Regions from separate parts of the Gordonia sp. Z-3 genome, predicted to be linked through region 2. Evidence: riboswitches for the same ligand, from Rfam matches in the RefSeq annotation. Region 2 holds a riboswitch; the other holds the start of a gene.
What was found. Region 2 has a riboswitch for cobalamin ahead of VX037_RS20030 (FecCD family ABC transporter permease). Riboswitches for the same ligand answer to the same signal wherever they lie in the genome.
Positions count from the first base shown of each region.

Region 1: it holds a riboswitch for cobalamin, as region 2 does, so the genes downstream of both, VX037_RS10040 (CbtB domain-containing protein) here and VX037_RS20030 (FecCD family ABC transporter permease) in region 2, are expected to answer to the same signal.

Region 1 covers NZ_JAZARS010000007.1:118,854-129,392, forward strand. Annotated here, with positions in the region: gene VX037_RS10010 (FAD binding domain-containing protein) at 1-555, shown strand, start outside; gene VX037_RS10015 (molybdopterin-dependent oxidoreductase) at 552-3,323, shown strand; gene VX037_RS10020 (Nramp family divalent metal transporter) at 3,301-4,578, shown strand; gene VX037_RS10025 (acyl-CoA dehydrogenase family protein) at 4,579-5,805, opposite strand; gene VX037_RS10030 (histidine phosphatase family protein) at 5,962-6,450, opposite strand; gene VX037_RS10035 (CbtA family protein) at 6,453-7,274, opposite strand; gene VX037_RS10040 (CbtB domain-containing protein) at 7,301-7,537, opposite strand; cobalamin riboswitch at 7,570-7,709, opposite strand; gene VX037_RS10045 (ATP-dependent helicase) at 7,747-10,539, shown strand, end outside.
Region 2 covers NZ_JAZARS010000019.1:79,353-89,891, forward strand. Annotated here, with positions in the region: gene VX037_RS20015 (NAD(P)-dependent alcohol dehydrogenase) at 1-416, shown strand, start outside; gene VX037_RS20020 (LLM class flavin-dependent oxidoreductase) at 456-1,310, shown strand; gene VX037_RS20025 (competence/damage-inducible protein A) at 1,352-2,635, shown strand; cobalamin riboswitch at 2,704-2,847, shown strand; gene VX037_RS20030 (FecCD family ABC transporter permease) at 2,980-4,017, shown strand; gene VX037_RS20035 (ABC transporter ATP-binding protein) at 4,014-4,844, shown strand; gene VX037_RS20040 (ABC transporter substrate-binding protein) at 4,841-5,929, shown strand; gene VX037_RS20045 (polyprenyl synthetase family protein) at 5,990-7,123, shown strand; gene VX037_RS20050 (carotenoid biosynthesis protein) at 7,178-8,020, shown strand; gene VX037_RS20055 (glycosyltransferase) at 8,007-9,140, shown strand; gene VX037_RS20060 (phytoene desaturase family protein) at 9,140-10,539, shown strand, end outside.

The sequences.
Region 1 (10,539 bases), on a different contig from region 2:
TTCTCCGAGTGCGCCAACGCGCTCCTGGCCTCGTTCAAGATCTGGAATGTCGCGACCGTCGGCGGCAACATCTGTCGGTCGTTCGCCGCGGCCTCGATGGTCTCGCTGGCAGCGGGCCTCGATGCCACGGCCGTCATCTGGTGCCCCGACGGCAGCGAACGTCGCACCCCGGTGGCGGAGTTGATCACCGGCAACGGCACAAACTCACTCGGCGACGCAGAGATACTGCGCGCCATCGACATACCCGGCACCTCGATGCAATCGGTCACCGCGTTCCGCAAGATCGCGCTGGCCGAACTCGGCCGGTCGGGTGCGGTGGTGACCGGCCGTCGCGACGAGGACGGCACACTGATCCTGGTCGTCACCGCCGCCACCCTGCGCCCACATGTGATGCGTTTCGACGCGATCCCCACCATCGACGAACTCCACGACCGGGTCGTGGCTGCCGACGACTTCTACACCGACCCTCTCGGATCGGCGGATTGGCGACGCGCCACCTCGGCAGTGCTCGCCGAAGAGATCCGCGCCGAACTCGCCGGTGGGGTGACGGCATGAAGTTCTCCGTCAACGGCGACATGCACGACGCCACTCCGCGTCCGGGCCAGTGCCTGCGCACGCTCCTGCGCGACAACGCCCACTTCGAGGTGAAGAAGGGCTGCGATGCCGGCGACTGCGGCGCGTGTTCGGTGCTGGTCGACGACACCCCGGTGCACTCGTGCATCTACCCGGCGCAACGCGTCGAGGGACACACGGTGACGACCGTCACCGGGCTCGGTACCCCGGACGACCTCCATCCAGTGCAGCAGTCGTTCGTCGACAATTTCGGTTTCCAGTGTGGATTCTGCACCGCCGGCATGATCGTCACCGCGTCCACACTCGAGGCCGCCGATCTCGATGATCTGCCCCGGAAGATGAAGGGAAACATCTGTCGCTGTACCGGTTACCGTTCGATCCGCGACGCGATCACCGCGGCCGTGGCCCCGGCCGATGATCTCCGGAACCCCACCGACCCGTCCCCAGAGGCGGCTGAGGCGTGCATCGGCCGGTCGGTATCGCCACCGGCGGCCCGTCGCGTGGTCACCGGCACCGAACCGTACACGTTCGACGTCACCGTCGAGGGCCTCACCCATCTGCGTGTGCTGGGGTCACCGCACGCGCATGCGCGCATCGTGTCCATCGACACCACCGCCGCCGAGCGGGTGGACGGTGTCACGCTGATACTGACCCATGACAATGTCCCGCAGACAAGGTTTTCCACCGCTCGTCACGAGCATCGCGAGGACGACCCCGACGACACGATGATGTTGGACCCCGTCGTCCGGTTCGTCGGTCAACGGGTCGCGGCGGTCGTGGCCGAGACCGCAGCCGCGGCCGAGCGGGCCTGCCGACTCATCGAGGTCTCCTACGAGATCCTGCCGGCGGTCTTCGACCCCGGCGAAGCGCGTCGACCGGGCGCCCCGGCCATCCACCCGGACCGCACCGCGCTGGATCGGGTCAATCACGCCGATCGCAACGTGATCGCCGACTTCCACCACGGTTTCGGAGGGGACATCGATGCGGCACTGGCCGATTCGGCGGTCACGGTCTCGGGGACCTGGTCCACCGCCCGGGTCTCCCACGCTCAGCTCGAGACACACGGCAGCATCGGTTGGCTCGACGACGACGGTCGGCTGGTCATCCGGACCAGCACCCAGGTGCCGTTCCTGGTCCGCGACGAACTCGCGCACATCCTCGATCTCGCGCCGGAGCGGATCCGCGTCTTCAGCGCCCGCGTCGGCGGCGGATTCGGCGGCAAACAGGAACTGCTGACCGAGGACCTGGTGGCGTTGGCGGTGCTACGGACGGGCCGTCCGTGTGCCTATGAGATGAGCCGCAGCGACGAGATGACGCGCACCACCTATCGCCATCCGTTCCGGGTCGCCGTGGATCTCGGCGCCGACACCGACGGCGTGTTGACCGCACTGAAGATCGACGTGCTGTCGGACACCGGCGCCTACGGCAACCACGCGATCGGCGTGATGTTCCACGCCTGCGCCGAGTCGATCTCGGTGTACAACTGTCCGATCAAACGGGTCGACGCGGAGGTCGTCTACACGAACAATCCGCCGTCCGGCGCCTTCCGCGGTTACGGTCTGGGGCAGGTCATCTTCGCGATCGAGTCCGCGCTCGACGAGCTGGCCATCGAACTCGGCATCGACCCGTTCGACATCCGACGAATCAATGCAGTCCGCGACGGCGACCCGCTGCTGGCCGCCCACGCCGAGCCCGAACCCGATCTCGTCTACGGCAGCTATGGCCTCGACCAGTGCCTCGACCTGGCGCAGGCGGCACTCGATCGCGGCAACGGCGTCGAGCCGCCGGCCGGTCCGCACTGGCGGGTAGGTGAGGGAATGGCGCTCGCGGCTATCGCCACCATGGCCCCACGCGGGCACATCTCCCGAGTGCAGGTGGCCGTCGACCGGCACGGCGACTATCACGTCGGCATCGGGACGGCCGAATTCGGCAACGGCACCACCACGGTGCACACCCAGATCGTGGCCGCCACCCTGCAGACCGTCCCCGAGCGGATTCGGTTGCGACACGGCGACACTGACGCCGCCGACTACGACACCGGAGCTTTCGCCTCCGCCGGCACGACGGTGGCCGGCAAAGCACTGCACCGGGCGTGTACCAGTCTGCGGGAGAACCTGATCGGCGCTGCCGCCACCGTGGCCGACGCCGAACCCGACCGCGTGGTGCTCACCTCCGACGGCGCGCTGGTGGGTGACCGGATGGTCTCGTTCGACGAGATGATCGATGTCCTCGATCCGGCCGCGGACCAGGTGACCGCCGACGGCGAGGAGACCGGGGACGTACGGTCGATTGCCTTCAACGTTCAGGCTTTTCGGGTCGCCGTCGACGTCCGGACCGGGGTGGTGCGCATCCTGCAGTCGATCCAGTCGGCCGACGCCGGTACGGTGATGAACCCGCAACAGTGTCGCGGGCAGGTCGAGGGCGGCGTGGCCCAAGCCATCGGATCGACGCTCTACGAGGAGATCATGCTCGCCGACGGGGTCCCGCTGACGGGTGTGTTCCGCACCTATCGGGTGCCGCAGATGGCCGATGTGCCGGTCACCGAGGTGTACTTCGCCGAGACGTCCGACGAGTTGGGTCCGTTCGGGGCGAAGTCGATGAGCGAGTCCCCGTACAACCCGGTTGCCCCGGCTATGGCCAATGCGATCCGACGTGCGATCGGTGTGCGGCCCTGCGAACAGCCGATGTCACGCGACCGGGTGTGGCGCCTGATCGACCGTGAGGTGGGTGGCACTGGTCGGCACGCGTAGCGGCGAGGACGGCACCACGCGTAAACGGGTGTCGAGAACCCGCAAGAACATCGTCGGCAACCTCGCGCTGTTCGGGCCGGCGTTCGTCGCCGCGATCGCCTACGTCGATCCCGGCAACGTCGCGGCCAACATCACCGCGGGCGCCCGCTACGGTTTCCTGCTGGTCTGGGTTCTGGTGCTGGCGAACGTGATTGCCATGCTGATCCAGTATCAGTCGGCAAAGCTCGGCATCGTCACCGGCAAGAGCCTGCCCGGGCTGCTGGGTGACCGTCTGAGCACCCGTCCGCGACTGGCGTTCTGGGTTCAGGCAGAAGTGGTGGCCATCGCCACCGACCTGGCCGAGGTGCTCGGTGGCGCCGTCGCCCTCCAGCTGTTGTTCGATCTGCCGCTGGTGCTGGGCGGGGTGATCGTGGGCGCGGTCTCGTTGACCGTGCTGCTCCTACAGAATCCGCGGCAGGAACGCACATTCGAGAAGGTGATACTCGGCCTGTTGGCAATCATTGTGATCGGTTTCCTGGCCGGACTGGTGGTCGATCCACCGCCGGCAAACGAGGTACTCGGTGGGCTCGTCCCGCGGCTGGACGGACCGGAGACCGTGCTGCTGGCAGCCGGTATGTTGGGTGCGACCGTAATGCCACACGCCATCTACGTGCACTCGGCGATGGTCATCGACCGACACGGGGTCACCCGGTCGGCGACGCGCCAACGACAACTGGTGCGGGTCACGCGCTGGGATGTCGTGGTGGCACTGATCGTCGCCGGCGCGGTCAACGTCGCACTGCTGTTGCTGGCCGCACAGAACCTGCGCGGCAAGGAAGGTACCGACACCATCGAGGGCGCCTACGACGCGGTCGCCGACGCCCTCGGATCGGGGATGGCAACCGCCTTCGCCATCGGACTACTGGCCAGTGGACTGGCGTCGACCTCCGTCGGATCGTCTGCCGGCGCGGCGATCATGGGCGGCCTACTGCACAGAGACATCCCACTGTTCATCCGGCGGGTGATCACGGTCATCCCGGCCCTGGTGGTACTGGCTCTCGGCGTCGACCCCACCTGGGCGCTGGTCATCAGTCAGGTGGTGCTGAGTTTCGGCATCCCGTTCGCGGTGATCCCGCTGGGCCGGTTCACCGCTGACCGGTCGTTGATGGGCGAGTTCGCCGACGGATGGCCCCTGCGGCTGACCGCGGGCATCGCGTCGGTGCTGATCGTGCTCCTCAACCTGACGTTGATCGGTTTGGTGGTGACGGGTGCCTGATCAGCCCCTCAGCAACCCCTTGGCCACATGCGTCACCTGGATCTCGTTGCTGCCCGCGTAGATCATCAGCGACTTCGCATCGCGCGCGAGCTGCTCGACCCGGTACTCGGCCATGTAGCCGTTGCCGCCGAACAGCTGTACGGCCTCCATCGCGACGTCGGTCGCCGCCTTCGAGGAGTACAGCTTCATCGCCGAGGCCTCGGCGAGGCTCAGTGGCTTGCCGGCCTGACCGCGTTCGATCGCGCTGAACAACATGTTCTGCACGTTGATCCGGGCCACCTCCATCTCGGCGAGCTTGAGCTGAATGAGCTGGAACTGGCCGATCTCCTGGCCCCAGAGCTTGCGGGTCTTGGCGTAGTCGATGGACAGACGTTGCGCCTCGTTGATGATGCCCAACGAGAGCGCGGCGATGCCGACGCGCTCGGCGGTGAATCCTGCCTTGGCGCCCTCACCGCCGCGGGTGTCGGCGCCGGTGTCCTCGGTTTCGCCGAGCAGACGATCCTTACCCAAGCGCACATTGTCGAAAAACAGTTCACCGGTCGGCGAACTCGTCATACCCATCTTCTTGAACGGCTTGCCCTGGGTGAGACCGGGCATGCCCTTGTCGAGGACGAACGAGAGCACTTTGCGATCGCGCATCGCGGTGTCGCTGCCGTCGTCGAGTTTGGCGAACACGACGATGGTGTCGGCGTAGGGACCGTTGGTGATGAACGTCTTCTGCCCGTTGAGCAGGTAGTCGTCACCGTCGCGGCGAACCGTGGTCTTCATGCCGCCCAGCGCATCCGACCCGGAATCGGGTTCGGTGATCGCCCACGCGCCCACCTTCTCCATCGTGACGAGTTCGGGCAGCCACCGCTTCTTCTGCGCCAGTGTTCCCTTGCCGCGGATCGTCGAGGCGGTCAGCCCCATACTGACGCCCATCGAACCGACCAGTCCGAGGCACACCCCGGCCAGCTCGATGTTGACGATCATGAACATCGACCCGGACATGCCACCGCCGCCACCGCCGCCCGACGGCTTCTCACCGGCCGCCTCTGCCGCGAGCTCCTTCTCCAACGCGTCCTTGGCCATCGCGTCGACACCGAAGGTCGCCAGCAGCTTGCGAGTGATGTCATACGGCGGCAGAACACCGGTCTCGAGTTCGTCGATGTGCGGCTTGATCTCCTTGTCGATGAACGCGCGCAACGCATCCCGCACCATCAGGTCTTCTTCGGACCACTCGAACATCGTCACAACTCCCCACCGCCGCGCCCGCCAGTACGGGCTGAACATGTTCCACTTTCCTGCCAGGTTACTGTGTCAGGCGTCACCCGGGTTGTAAAGGTACGGATTCCGAAATTCGTGTCTTGGGTCCGCTGTCCCGGCCGTCCGAGGCGAGAGTTGTCAGCGGTGATAGATCGTCGCCGGTCGGATCTCGACGCCGAAGAACTCCTCGGGGTCGGTACACAGCAGTGCCTGTGCAACCGGCATCGAGACGACGCACACGTCGGTATCGGCGCCATCGGTGACATACCACCGGTGGATCCGCTCCACGAACCGTGCGACGCTCTCCCCACCATGCGGGCGGGCGACCGGATCGGTGAACCAGGCGGCCAAGTCATCCGGGGTGATCTCGGTCGGCATCCGCCCCGTCCACCGACCGACATCAAGGGATCGGAGAGCTGGTGTCGTCACGGGTTGGATCTGCAACACGTCAGACGACTCGACCACCGCACGCTCGGGACCACCGGCAACACGGCCGGTGCCGATGGTCGCGGTGACCTCCGCGCGGAGTCCGGCCACGTCGCGTCGTCCACGATCGTCCAGAGATGCATCACCGCCGAACCGCACCGATCTGTTGGGGCCGGTGCGGCCGGCGGTGACGATCAGCATCGTCAGGCGTCGACCTGCGCGACGTGGGCGTCGGGGGATTCGTCGGAACCCGATCGCATGAGACGTCCGAGGAGTAGCGCGAAGAGGACGGTCAACACGGTCCACATGATCAGTTGATCGGCAATCGCATACACCCGGTAGTCGCCGATGACATCACCCGGGAAACCGGGGAACGCGATCTGCCCGGTGGCGTCGGACAGCGGGCCGGGCACCTCGTGGAACTCCGGGAGCAGCATGATCGTGACAGAGACCGCGACGAGATACGCGAGAGCCCCGAGCACGCCCGCGACGAGCCCGCCGAGCCGTGGCCGCAGCCACAACGCCAGGACCACCGCGACAACTGCGAACACCACCGACAAAATGGTGATCGTCAGGAATGCCGCGCTGCGCGCACCGATCGTGTCGTCGTCGCCCACCGCCGGCGGGTTGGCCGGATAGGCGAAGAACGGCACGGCGAACACCGCGACGAACCCGATCGCGCCCAGCGCCACGGCGGCCATCCGCGGGTCCGTGGCCGGGTGACGACGGCCGAGGTAGGCCCACAGCACGGTGAACGCGACCGCGAAGAACGCGCCCATGCAGACCGCGAACACAATGGTTCCGATCCCGGCACCCACGTTCTCCTGGATCGAGCGCGAGAAGATCTCGCCGTGCTCGTGGCCACCGTGCTCACCGGCGAGCATTTCCTCGGCGTGGGAGCGTCCCTCTTCGTAGTCGATCGCCTCGACCACCAGGGGTTCGATGAACAGCCGCGCGAAGATGAACGCGACGATGCCGGCGACCAGGCCCGAGAGCAGGCCTGCGCCGATGAATTTCTTCTCCATGTTCGGTTGTCTCCTACCAGTGGCGATCAGTGGCAAGGGAAACCGAGGAAGTGCCTGGCGTCGTGCACGAATTCGTGCACGTGGGTGTCGGAACCGAAGACGCTCACCGCGCCCTGGTCGTACCCGAGGAAGTAATAGGCCAGCCCGGCGAGCAGCACGGTGAGGCTGAGCCACAGCGCCGCGCTGGCCGCGGAGACATTGGGTACCGCAAGGCTCGGCGCGGCCACTGCGCGGGCCGATGATGAGTGCGTGGAGGCGGTCATGGTGGTCCTTTCTGGGATTGCGCGTCCCATCCGTTGGCGAACACACACCAGGCGGCATTCTGGCTCTCCCGCCGCCGATGGGCTCGGTGGCCGTACTGCGACGGGATCACAGCGGCGCGACCGCTCCGGACTCTCACCGGATTCCCCGCGCACTGGTGTGTGATGACTGTACTACCGGCGTTGTCGGACGTGTGGTGGATGATGGCAGAGTGCCCCGCAAGACGTCCGTACTCGACCGCTTCACCGCCCCCACCCGGCGGTGGTTCGACGGCGCGTTCGAGGAACCGACCGCGGCGCAGACCGGCGCGTGGGCCTCCATCGCCGACGGCAACAACACCCTGGTCATCGCGCCCACCGGCTCCGGCAAGACACTGTCGGCATTCCTGTGGGCGCTGGATCGCCTCGCCGCCCGACCCGACCGGAAGCGCGGGACACGTGTCGTCTACATCTCCCCCCTCAAAGCGCTCGCGGTCGATGTCGAACGCAATCTGCGCGCTCCACTGACCGGCATCACCCGGGCGGCGCAGGAACTCGGTGAGCCCGAACCGGCGATCACCGTCGGGGTGCGCTCGGGCGACACCCCCGCCGCCGAGCGCCGGGCCCTGGTCAAAACTCCGCCGGACATCCTGATCACCACCCCCGAATCGCTCTTTCTGATGCTCACCTCGGCCGCCCGCGAGACACTCACCGACGTCGAGGTGGTGATCGTCGACGAGGTGCACGCCGTCGCGGCCACCAAGCGCGGTACCCATCTCGCGCTCTCCCTCGAGCGGCTCGACGAACTGCTCGACCGGCCGGCTCAGCGCATCGGACTGTCGGCGACGGTCCGTCCACCCGAGGTCGTGGCGGAGTTCCTCAGCGGCAGCGCTCCGTGCACGGTGGTCCGTCCCAAGGCGGCCAAGACCTTCGATCTGCGGGTCGACGTGCCCGTCGAGGACATGGCCAACATCCCGCCACCACCGGACACACCTGCCGGCGAAGACCTCGACGACGCGTTCTCCCCCACCGCCGGGTCGCTGTGGCCCTACGTGGAGTCGTCCATCGTGGACCTCATCGAGAAGAACCGCGCGACCATCGTGTTCGCCAATTCGCGGCGACTGGCCGAGCGGCTCACCGCCCGCCTCAACGAGATCCACGCCGAGCGCACCGGAAATGTGCCGAATCCGTCCGCCAACCCCACCGTCGCCGGCGGTGCTCCCGCGTACATCATGGCCAGCGGCGCCAGCGGTGGCGCCGCCCCGATCCTGGCCCGCGCGCATCACGGTTCGGTCAGCAAGGAACAGCGCGCCGAGATCGAGGACGACCTCAAGGCCGGACGCCTGCCGTGCGTGGTGGCGACCAGCTCGCTGGAACTCGGCATCGACATGGGCGCGGTGGACCTCGTGGTGCAGGTCGAAGCCCCGCCGTCGGTGGCCGGCGGACTCCAGCGCATCGGCCGCGCGGGCCATCAGGTGGGTGAGATCTCGCAGGGGGTGCTCTACCCCAAGCACCGGACCGACCTGATCCATTGCACGGTGACCGTGGAACGGATGCTCGACGGCGCCATCGAGGCACTACGGGTACCGCAGAATCCCCTCGACATCCTCGCCCAGCAGACCATCGCGGCCGCCGCGGTCGACGACCTCGACGTGGACGAATGGTACGACCTCGTCCGCCGCGCCGCGCCCTACCGCGAGCTCGGCCGCCAGGTGTACGAGGCGACCCTCGACCTGATCTCCGGACGCTTTCCCTCCGACGAGTTCGCCGAACTACGGCCCCGCGTCACCTGGGACCGGGATGCCGGGACACTCGTCGGACGCCGCGGGGCGCAGCGATTGGCGGTCACCTCCGGCGGGTCGATCCCCGATCGCGGACTGTTCGGCGTGTTCATGGTCGGCGAGAAGTCGACCCGCGTCGGCGAACTCGATGAGGAGATGGTCTACGAGTCGCGCGTCGGGGATGTCTTCGCGCTCGGTGCCACGAGTTGGCGCATCGAGGACATCACCCACGACCGGGTGCTGGTGTCACCGGCCTACGGCCAGCCCGGCCGGTTGCCGTTCTGGATCGGCGACACGATCGGTCGCCCCGCCGAACTCGGTGCGGCGATCGGCAAGTTCACCGGGGCGGTGGCCGATCCCGACACATTGGCCGAACACGCGCACCGGCTCGGGCTCACCGACAATGCCCGACAGAACCTCGCCGCCCTCGTCGCCGAACAGCAGGAGGCCACCGGCCACCTGCCCACCGACCGCACATTGGTGGTGGAACGTTTCCGCGACGAACTCGGCGATTGGCGCCTGATTCTGCACTCGCCCTACGGATTGCGCGTGCACGCACCGTGGGCCAGTGCGATCTCGGCACGATTGTTGCAGACACTCGGCCTCGAAGGCGCCACCACGGCCTCCGACGACGGCATCATCGTGCGGCTGCCCGACACCGACGACGACCCGCCGGGCGCGTCGGTCTTCGTCCTCGATCCCGATGAGATCGAGCAGTGGGTCACCGACGCTCTCGCCGACTCGTCGATGTTCGCCTCCCGATTCCGCGAATGTGCAGCGCGTGCCCTGTTGCTACCCAAACGCGACCCCGGCCGTCGCGCCCCACTCTGGCAGCAGCGTCAGCGCAGCGCACAATTGCTCTCCGTCGCTTCACAATTCCCCGACTTCCCGATCATCCTGGAGACGGTGCGAGAGTGTCTGCAGGACGTCTACGACCTTCCTGCGCTCACCGACCTGCTCACCCGAATCCGCCAGCGGCGGGTCCGAGTCGTCGAGACCGAGACCGCAAGCCCCTCCCCGTTCGCCGCATCGATGCTGTTCGGCTACATCGGGGCGTTCCTCTACGCCGACGACGCACCGCTGGCCGAACGCCGGGCCGCCGCGCTCTCGTTGGACACCAGCCTGCTCGCGCAACTGCTCGGCCGCGTCGACTTGCGCGAGCTGCTCGATCCCGGCGTGATCGCCGAGGTGACCGCACGCCTGCAGCGCACCGTTGCCGAGCGTCAGGCCCGAGATGCCGAGGAC
Region 2 (10,539 bases):
CCTTTGCCAAGGAGGTCGGTGCCCACGAGGCCGTCCTGAGCAACGACGATGCCGTCGACAACGTCCGCGCGATCACCGGCAAGGACGGGGCGACGGCGGTTTTCGACTTCGTCGGCTTTCAACCAACCCTCGACATCGCGATGGGTGTGGTAGGCACCATGGGTGATGTCGTCATCGTCGGCCTCGGTGACGGCGCCGCCACCGCCAAGGTCGGCATGTTCACCCAGCCCTACGAAGTATCGGTACGCGCGCCCTACTGGGGTTCACGCAGCGAACTGATGGAGGTACTCGAGTTGGCGCGCGATGGAGTGCTCGACGTGTCCGTGGAGAAGTTCGCCCTCGACGACGGCCTCGACGCCTACCGCAAGCTCGCCGCCAACGACCTGCGCGGACGGGCGGTCGTGGTGCCGGGCTGAATTCGGTCCCACACCACACTCACTCGGTACGGTCAGTTCATGCGCTACGGAATCTGCATCCTGCCCGACCAGCCGTGGACGTCGACCCGACCGCTGTGGCAGCGTGCCGAACAGATGGGCTTCGACCACGCCTGGACCTACGATCACCTGGTCTGGGGCGGACTTCCGGATGCACAGTGGTTCTCCTGCATTCCCACGCTGACCGCCGCGGCCACGGTCACCGAGCGCATCGGCCTCGGCGCTTTCGTGGTGTCGCCCAACTTCCGGCATCCCGTGGCGTTTTCTCGTGAGGTCCAGACACTCGCCGACATCTCCGACGACAGGTTCCTGCTCGGCCTCGGTGTCGGTGGTACCCCCGACGACACACTGCTCGGGCAACCCGAGGTCACCGTCGGGCGGCGCGTGAACCGCTTCCACGAGTTCACCGATCTGCTCGATCAAACTCTGCGCGACGACCACGTGACCGCCGACGGCGAGTTCTACCGGGCGCGCGACATGCGGTTGGTCGGCGGCAGCGTGCGTGAGCGGGTGCCACTGTTGTTGGCGGGCAACGGGCCCCGCAATGTGCGGTTCGCCGCCGAGCGTGGTGACGGCTGGATCACCACCGGTACATCGGCATCTTCGCTCGACGAGTGGTTCGGCGGCGTGGCACGGATGTGTCGTGTGCTCGACGAGGCGCTCGCCCAACGCGCACGCGCCGACTTCCCTCGGTATCTCAGCCTCGACGCCTCCCCGCGCAATGCGCTGGAAAGTGTGCACCTGTTCGACGACATGGTCGGGCGTGCCGCGGACCTCGGATTCTCCGATGTCATCGTGCACTGGCCACGCGACGATGAGCCCTACCGTGCGCCACTCACCGTGCTGGAGGCACTGGCGGCCCGCGGTCTGTCCTGACTCCGACACCGCGACCGTCGGCCGTCGATAGACTCGGCCGGGTGAGTGTGCGTGCGGGCATCGTGGTGACCGGGACCGAGGTGTTGTCGGGGCGGGTGGCCGATCAGAACGGGCCGTGGGTGGCCGATCGCCTCCTGACGATGGGGGTCGACGTCGCCCACATCACCGTCTGCGGTGACCGGCCCGCCGACCTGCTCGCGCAATTGCGTTTCCTGGCCGCCGACGACGTCGACCTCATCGTGACGACCGGTGGGCTCGGCCCGACCGCCGACGACCTCACCGTCGCGACCGTCGCCGACTTCTGCGGACGCGCCCTGAATCTCGACGCCGAACTCGAGGCACACATCACCGCGATCATCGACCGCTGGATGAAGCGCCGCAACGCCCAACCGGACAGCGCACCCCTGCGCGCCGGAATCCGCAAGCAGGCACTGGTTCCCGACGGTGCCGTACCGATTCCACCCACCGGTACGGCACCCGGTGTGGCGATCCCGGTCGACGGGGCCGGCATGCCGACGATTCTGGTGCTGCCCGGACCGCCGCGTGAACTGCAGGCGATGTGGCCGACCGCGCTCGACACACCACCTGTCCGCGATGCGTTGGCGGCCCGGATCGATCACCGCCAGGAGGTGATCCGTGCCTATGGGCTGTCGGAGGCCGATCTCGCCGAGACGTTGCGCTTGGCCGACGACACGATCAGCGGTGTCGGCGATCTGGAGGTCACCACCTGCCTTCGGCACGGTGAACTGGAGATGGTGACACGCTTCGTCGCCGAGGCGGCACCCGCCTACGCCGAACTGGCCGCGCTGATCGCCGAACACCATGGGAAGCAGGTTTTTTCCACCGATGGATCGACCATCGACGACCAGGTCGTGGCCGCGTTGTCCGGTCGGACGATCGCGACGGCCGAATCCTGCACCGGCGGCATGGTCGCGGCCCGGCTCACCGATCGCGCCGGGTCGTCGGCCTATCTGGTGGGCGGTGTGGTCGCCTACGCCAACGAGGTCAAGTCCGGACAGCTCGGCGTGCCGGCGGCGATGATCGCCGAGCACGGTGCGGTCAGCGAGCAGGTGGCGGCCGCGATGGCCGACGGCGCCGCCGACCGGCTCGGCGCCGATGTCGCGGTCTCCACCACCGGGATCGCCGGACCCGGTGGTGGTACGGACATCAAGCCGGTGGGCACGGTGTGCTTCGGGGTGGCCGTGTCCGGCCGGCCCACCGCGACCTGGACGCGATATTTCCCCGGTGATCGCGCCAATGTGCGGATGCTGTCCACAGTGGCGGCAATGCACCTGGTGGCGGGCGTGCTGGACGACCCTTCGTGACGAGGACCGAGGTACCGAACGCCGCACCAACCGGATAGCTGGGCAGTAGCCGACAAATCCGGCTTGATAGCCTGCACGCAGAGAACGGTGCCCATCCGCGGTATGCGGATGTCAGGGAACCCGGTGAGAATCCGGGACTGGCGCGCAACGGTGTGGGAAGACGAGCTTCGTCGATCCCGAGTCCGACTACCTGCCGTTCTCGTATGAGTCCACCGGGTATCTCGCGCACAGATCCCCCGACATCACGAGGTAGCCGTGCACAACGCTCACCGTCATAACCCTCCCATGTACGAGACGACACCTCGGTCACGGTGGTGACCGCCCGCGCGGCGACCCCACCCGATCTGTCGGCACGCCGGTTGTCGCCCGCCCCGCTGGCCGTGGCATTGGCGGCACTTACCGCCGTCAGCATCGTCACGTCGGTCGCATTCGGTTCCGAACACATTCCCGTCGCCGACGTGTGGGACACCGTCCTGGGGAGGCTGACCGGCGACACCACCGACACCGCGTACTCGGTCATCATCTGGGACCTGCGGTTGCCTCGGTCGGTGCTGGCCGCCATCGTCGGTGCCGGTCTGGCGTTGGCGGGCGCACTGATGCAGGCGCTGGTGCGTAACCCCCTCGCCGAGCCCTACCTGCTCGGGGTGTCGGCCGGTGCGGCGGTGGGCGCCACGTCGGTGATGACGATGGGAACACTCTCGGCACTTGGCTTGTGGGCGCTGTCCGGCGGCGCCCTGCTCGGCGCACTCGCTGCCACTGTCACGGTCTATCTGGTGGCCCGCGTGCAGGGCGGTCTCACCGCGATTCGACTGATTCTGTCCGGAGTGGTGCTCTCGTCTGCGTTCATGGCGCTGTCGTCGCTGATGGTGTTCACCGCCGGCGACCCGCAGGCCGCCGAGAGCGTCATGTTCTGGATGCTGGGCAGCGTCGCGGGTGCCACTTGGGCGAAGGTGCAGTTGGCCGGCGTCGTCGTGTTGGCCACCCTGCTCGGCATGGTGGTGATCCACGCCTGGCTCGACGCCTACGCCGCCGGCAACGACACCGCGTCTTCGCTCGGCGTGCCAGTGGCTGCGCTGCGCACCGCGCTGTTCGCGGTGCAGGGGGTTCTGGTCGGCGTACTCGTCGCGGTGGCCGGCGGTATCGGCTTCGTCGGCCTGATCATTCCGCACGCCGCCCGCCTGGTGGTCGGTGCGACCCACCGGGCGATGCTGCCGGTCGCGGTCTGCGGTGGAGCGTTGTTCCTCGAGTGGGTGGATGTGTTCTCGCGCGTCGCCGCGGCGCCGCGGGAGATGCCGTTGGGCATCGTCACCGGCCTGATCGGCGCACCTATCTTCCTGTTCTTGATGGGTCGTCGGCGCTACACGTTCGGACCCACCGAATGAGCGTGCGCACCGACGCCGCGTCCTACGTCGCCGACCTCCGGGCCAACGGTGTCGCGTGTCGCCGCGGATCGCGAACCATTGTCGCCGGCGTCGATGTGACGATCCCCGCCGGTACCCGGATGGCGCTGGTGGGGCCCAACGGCGCCGGCAAGACGACGCTGCTGCGGGTGCTGGCCGGCCTCGAGTCACCAGCAACAGGCGCCGTGTACGTCGGCGGTGCCGATCTGCATGCGATGCGCGCGCGACAGCGCGCACGGACGGTCGCCGTCGTCGCGCAGGAGGAGCAGCCGTCGGCGGAGTTGACAGTGGCCGAAGCGGTCGGCCTCGGGCGCACCCCGCACCGCAACCCGTGGGCCGCCGGCGCGGACGCCGAACGCGAGATCGTCGCCGACGCTCTGGAGATGGTGGGGCTCGGCGACGCCGGCGGACGTTCCTGCATCGCGCTGTCCGGGGGTGAACGCCACCGGGTCGTCCTCGCCCGCGCGTTGGCGCAGCAGACCCCGATGCTGGTCCTGGACGAACCCACCAATCATCTCGATGCCGCCTGGCGACTCCGGCTGATGCGCATCCTCGACAAGCTCGACCGCACCATCGTCGCCGCGATGCACGACCTCGACCTCGTCCTGCGACATTTCGACAGCGTTGCCGTCATCGCCGACGGTCGCCTCGTGACCCACGGCCCGCCGGTCGAGGTTCTCGACAACCGCGTTCTCCGTGACGTCTTCGCCGTCGACGGCGACATCATCACTCACCCCCGCACCGGCAGGCCACACCTGCTGCTCACCGACGCCACGCCGTCGCCCCCTCCTGGAAGGACACTCACATGATGCCCACCTTGCGTCCCGTCACCATCGGGATCGCTGCCGCCGCAGCAATTCTGGGTCTCACCACAGCCTGCGGCACGACGGACTCCACCGATGCCGATGCCGTCGCCGGCGACCACGTCACCGTCACCAACTGCGGCGCCGACGTCACCTACCCCCAGCCCGTGCAGCGACTGTTCGTCAATGACGGCGGCATGATCGCGATCGCCTTGGCCGCCGGCGCGCACGACCAGATCGTGGCCGTCAGCTCGATGGCCCGCGACTCCGAGGTGCTGCGGCTGGCCTACGGACCGCAGGTCGACGACCTCCATCAGGTCTCCCCCGATCAACCCACCCTGGAGAACATCGTCGGTGCCCGCCCGGAGGTCCTCTACGCCGGTTACAACTACGGCATGAGCGAGTCCCGCGGAATCACCCCGGAGATCCTCGCGCAGCACGACATCGACGTGTACCAGCTGTCCGAGGCCTGCCGACAGGTTGCCGGTGAGAAGACCCGCGGGACCATGGATCCGTGGGTCGCGCTCGACACCGACCTCCGCAACATCGGCACCATCACCGGCAATGCCGACGTCGGGGCGCAGGCGGCCGACGATGTCGCGACGCGACTCGACGCCCTGCGCGCAGCTCCCCAACCCGCCGACAAGCCGACCATCTTCTTGTTCGACAGCGGCACCGACACGATCTTCTCCTCCGGCTCGTACGGCGGCCCGCAGGGCATCATCGACGCCGCCGGCGCACGCAACGCCACCGAGGATGTCGCCGACACCTGGACCACCGTCAGCTGGGAACGCCTGGCGACGGCCGACCCCGACCTGATCGCCTTCGTCGACTACCCCGGACAGACCGTCGACGAGAAGATCGCCGCGCTCAAGGACCACCCGGCGAGCAAGGATTTGGCCGCCGTGCGGGAGAACCGATTCATCAACCTGCCGTACGCGATGTGGGTGTCGAGCCCTCTCAACATCGACAGCGCCGAGACCCTACGCGCGGTGTTGGAAGATCACGGTCTGGCGCCGCAGAGCGGTGTCGAACCCTCGCTCGATGTCTCGCAGCTCCGGCTCGGCGGCAACGACTGGCTGGCGAGCTGAGCAAGACGCGCCGGCGACCTGCGGACACATCCGCCCCGGCGACGGCTCCGAAGAAGGGGTGTGACCCCCACCCACACCGAGTCCGCACCGCAGGCGTCGGGCCACGCAGCCGACCTGGATCGGCGGGTCCGTGAGCTCGCCGACAGCGATATCGCTCAGGTCGGCAGCGTGCTCCGGACACAGCTGGCCGACCACGCCGCGGTCCTGACCGGCGTCCATCCCGACCTCCGCCCGGTGAGCGCCGTACTCGCCCGCGCCGGCAATCGCGGTAAACGGCTACGCGCGTCGTTCTGCCTGTGGGGCGCACGCGGCGCCACCCGCGGCGAGTTGCCGCCGGGCGCCACACAGATCGCCGCGGCCGTGGAACTGTTTCACCTAGCCGCGCTCATCCACGACGACATCATGGACCACAGTGACCAGCGCCGCGGTCTGTCAACGATGCACCGCCACTTCGCCGACGAACACCGGCACAACAGCCGGATCGGTGACGCCGACGCCTACGGTGAGGCGGTCGCCGTCCTCGCCGGCGATCTGTGCCTCACCTGGTCCGACGACATCCTCGCCGAGGGCACCGCCGACCTCGACCGGACCACTCGGCGTCAGGTGCGGCGAATCTTTTCGGTGATGCGTGACGAAGCCATCGCCGGCCAGTTCCTCGACGTCGACGGTCAGACCCACGCCGTGACCTCCGCGACGCGCGCGGAACTGGTCCTCCGGTTCAAGAGCGCCAAGTACACGATCTCGCACCCCCTGCGACTCGGCGCCGCCGTCGCGGGTGCACCGGCGGATCTGCTCAGCGCCTACGACGCAATCGGTATCGCGGCCGGCGAGGCCTTTCAGCTGCGCGACGATCTGCTCGGAGTTCTCGGCGACCCGGCAGTCACCGGCAAACCGACGATCGACGACATCCGAGAAGGCAAGCGCACCCTGCTGATCGCCTGGGCCGAGGAGAACGCCGACCGCATACAGCGGCGCGTTCTGGACCAACATCTGGGCAACCCCGAGGTGACCCACGACGGCGTCTGGGAGGTGTGCGAGGTGCTCCGGGACACCGGTGCGGTGCGGCGGGTGGAGAACCGGATCGCGGAGTTGGCCGCGCAGTCGACCGAACTCATCGACGCCTCACCGGTCGACGACGTCACCCGGCATGCGCTTGCCGGTCTCGTCGCCCGGTGCGTGTGGCGTGCGGCCTGAGCCGGCGCATTACCCGGCCGTCCGGAGCGGCGGCCGGTACGGTGAACGAACATCATGAACCCCTTCGCATCTCGTGCGACCCCACTGGCCCCGCCGTACGTCGACCGGCGGCGGGTCGCGGTGCCGTGGGTGTTGTTCGGATGCGCATTCCTCACCCAGACAGCGTTCCCCTTCACCGACGGCGGTACGCGCGCGCTGACCACGGCCAGCGTGCTGTTGCTGACCGCGGCGGCGGTGGCACATGTGGTGACCAGCCGCGGCACCCGCCCGGCGGTGATCCTGGTGGTGGTAGCGGGAGGTGGCGGTCTGCTGGCCGAAACCGTCGGTGTGCACACCGGTTTCCCGTTCGGCACCTACGAGTACACAGGCAGTCTGGGCCTGCAGGTGTTCGGTGTCCCGGCTCTGGTGCCATTGGCATGGACGATGATGGCATGGCCGGCGCTGGCCGCCGCGCGACAGCTCGTCGGTGCCCACCGGGAGGTGACCCCTCTGGTCGGTGCGTGGGCGTTGACCGCATGGGACGTGTTCCTCGATCCACAGATGGTGGATCAGGGGCACTGGCGCTGGGCCTACCCACAGCCGGCGCTGCCCGGCGTGGAGGGTATCCCGCTCACCAACTTCGCCGGCTGGTTCGTGGTGTCAGCGATCATGATCACCCTGCTCGACCGGTTGATCCCGGCAGCTCCCGAGCACCCCTCCGATGCCGACAGCTGGGGTGGGGCAACAGATCTGCTGCCGGTTGCGGTCTATTTATGGACCTACCTGTCGTCGGTGATCGCGCATGCGGCGTTCTTCGGTCGTCCACCCGTGGCGCTGGTCGGCGGCCTCGTGATGGGTGTGGTGGCCGTTCCGTTGGCGGTCACTGTGATGCGGGGTGCGACGCGTGCGCAGCGCTGAGGTCCGGCGGGTCGCGTTACGCGCCGCGAGCGTGGGTGCGGCGGCGTCGTTGGCGCTGACGCTCGACAACGCCCGCCGAATCCGACGTCCCGATCCGACGGCGATCGCCAACCCCGAGCCGCTGAACGTCCTGTTGCCGGTCCGCGACGAGATGGACGAGATCGCAGGCTGCCTGACCGCCCTGCGCGCCGCCGCCGACCGCTGGCCGGGCCGAATCCGCCTCCTGGTCCTCGACGACGAGTCCACCGACGGAACCGGTCGCCGACTGGACGAGTTGGCGCGCACCGACGAACGCATCGAGGTTCTGCACGGAACACCGACACCATCGGGGTGGCTCGGCAAATCATGGGCCTGTGAACAGTTGTCTCACAACGCCGACCACGACGGTGTCCTCGTATTCGTCGACGCCGACGTCCGGCTCGCACCCGATGCGCTGGTGGCGTCCGTTGCGCTGCTGCGCACATCCGGGCTCGACCTCATCTCGCCCTACCCGCGCCAACACGCGACCGGCCCGGCCGAGCGGCTGGTGCAGCCCCTGGTGCAGTGGTCGTGGATGAGCACCCTGCCGCTTGGGCTCGCCGAGCGTTCGGCGCGCCCGTCGATGTCGGCGGCGAACGGCCAGCTGCTCGTCGTCGACGCGGCCGCTTACCACCGCGCGGGCGGGCACGCGGCGGTGCGTGCCGACGTGCTCGAGGACATCGCGTTGTTGCGGGCGGTCAAGCGCTCCGGCGGACGGGGCGTGGCCGCGGACGGGAGCGCGGTCGCCGACTGCCACATGTATCACGGGTGGCGCGAGGTGCGGGCCGGCTACCGGAAGTCGTTGTGGTCGGCGTTCGGCTCGCTACCCGGCACGGTGGCGGTGGTGGCGCTGCTGAACCTGCTGTACGTGGTGCCGCCGATTGCGGCGCTGCGGGGTTCGCGGGCAGGGGTGCTCGGGTACCTGCTCGGCGTGACCTCCCGGGCGGTGTCGGCGCGGAGCACCGGCGGGCGGGTGTGGCCCGACGCGCTCGTCCATCCGATGTCGATCCTCGCGTTCACGGCGCTCACCGTGGATTCGGTGCTCGCGCGGCGCACCGGTCGGCTGTCCTGGAAGGGCCGCGCAATCTCCGAGACGACGTGATGAGCAGCATCGTGGTGGTGGGTGCCGGTGTGGGCGGACTGGCCGCGGCGCTGCGGCTGCAGGCGGCCGGACATCGCGTGACGGTGTTCGAGCAGGCACCGGAGGTCGGCGGGAAGCTCGGCGTGATCCGTCACGACGGTTTCATGTTCGACACAGGCCCGTCGCTGGTGACGATGCCGCATATCCTGGCCGAGTTGCTCGCGTCTGCCGGCCGGCGCCTCGAGGAGGTGTTGCCATTGTCCCGTCTCGACGTGGCGGCGCACTACCGATTCCCCGACGGCACAGGCTTGGACCTCCCCGGCGAACTCGCACGGATACCTGCGGCGCTCGACGAGGCACTCGGCCCCGGCCGCGGGGACCAGTGGATGGCGTTTCTCAGTCGGGCCCGATCGATCTGGGCGGCGTCGCGCGGCCCGTTCCTGGAATCTCCGATCGACCCGCGCATCGTCGCCCGGCGGGGCCGGCCGTCCGATCTGGTCACCATCGCTCCGTGGCGTACGCTGCGCGGTCTGGGAGGTCGCTACCTCGATGATCCACGCCTGGTGATGCTGCTCGACCGCTACGCCACCTACACTGGCTCCGACCCGCGACGCGCTCCCGCCGCGCTGGCCGCGGTGCCCTGGACCGAACAGGCGTGGGGTTCGTGGTACGTCCCCGGCGGCCTCGGCCGGATCGCAGAAGTGCTGCGCGACAGCTTCATCGAACACGGCGGCGCGATCGAAACCGGAACCGCCATCGATGGAATCGAGACCGACCCCTTGGGCCGCGTGAGTGGGGTGACGCCGGCAGACGGATCGTTCCGGCCGGCCGACCTGGTGGTCGCCAACGCCGATGCCCGCGAGGTGTACGGCCGCCTGGTGGGCGCGGCGGCCGCGGATCGCGCCGCCGAGCGCACACGGCGCACGACACCGTCGCTGGCAGGCTTCGTGCTCCTCCTCGCTCTGGACGATCCGCCGCCGTGGACGCCGCATCATCAGGTTCTGTTCGCCGACGATTACGACGACGAGTTCGATTCGGTGTTCGGCTTCGGCGGTCCGGCGCGCCCGGTTCCGGCTCCGACCGTCTACATCTCGGCACCCGACGATCCGGCGATCGTCCCCGGCCCGGGTACGGCCTCCTGGTTCGTGTTGGTCAACGCCCCACGACACGATCCGGATGGGGGCGTCGACTGGGACACTCCGGGCCTCGCCACCGATTATGCCGACCGGATTCTGCGGTTGATGGCCGACCGTGGAGTCGACGTCCGATCGTCGATCCGCCACCGCATCGTGCTGACACCGGCCGACCTCGAGCGCCGCACCCGCACGCCGGGTGGGTCGATCTACGGGTCGTCATCGAATGGTCCGCGCGCCGCATTCCTGCGCCCGCGCAACGCCTCCCCGGTTCCGGGGCTCTATCT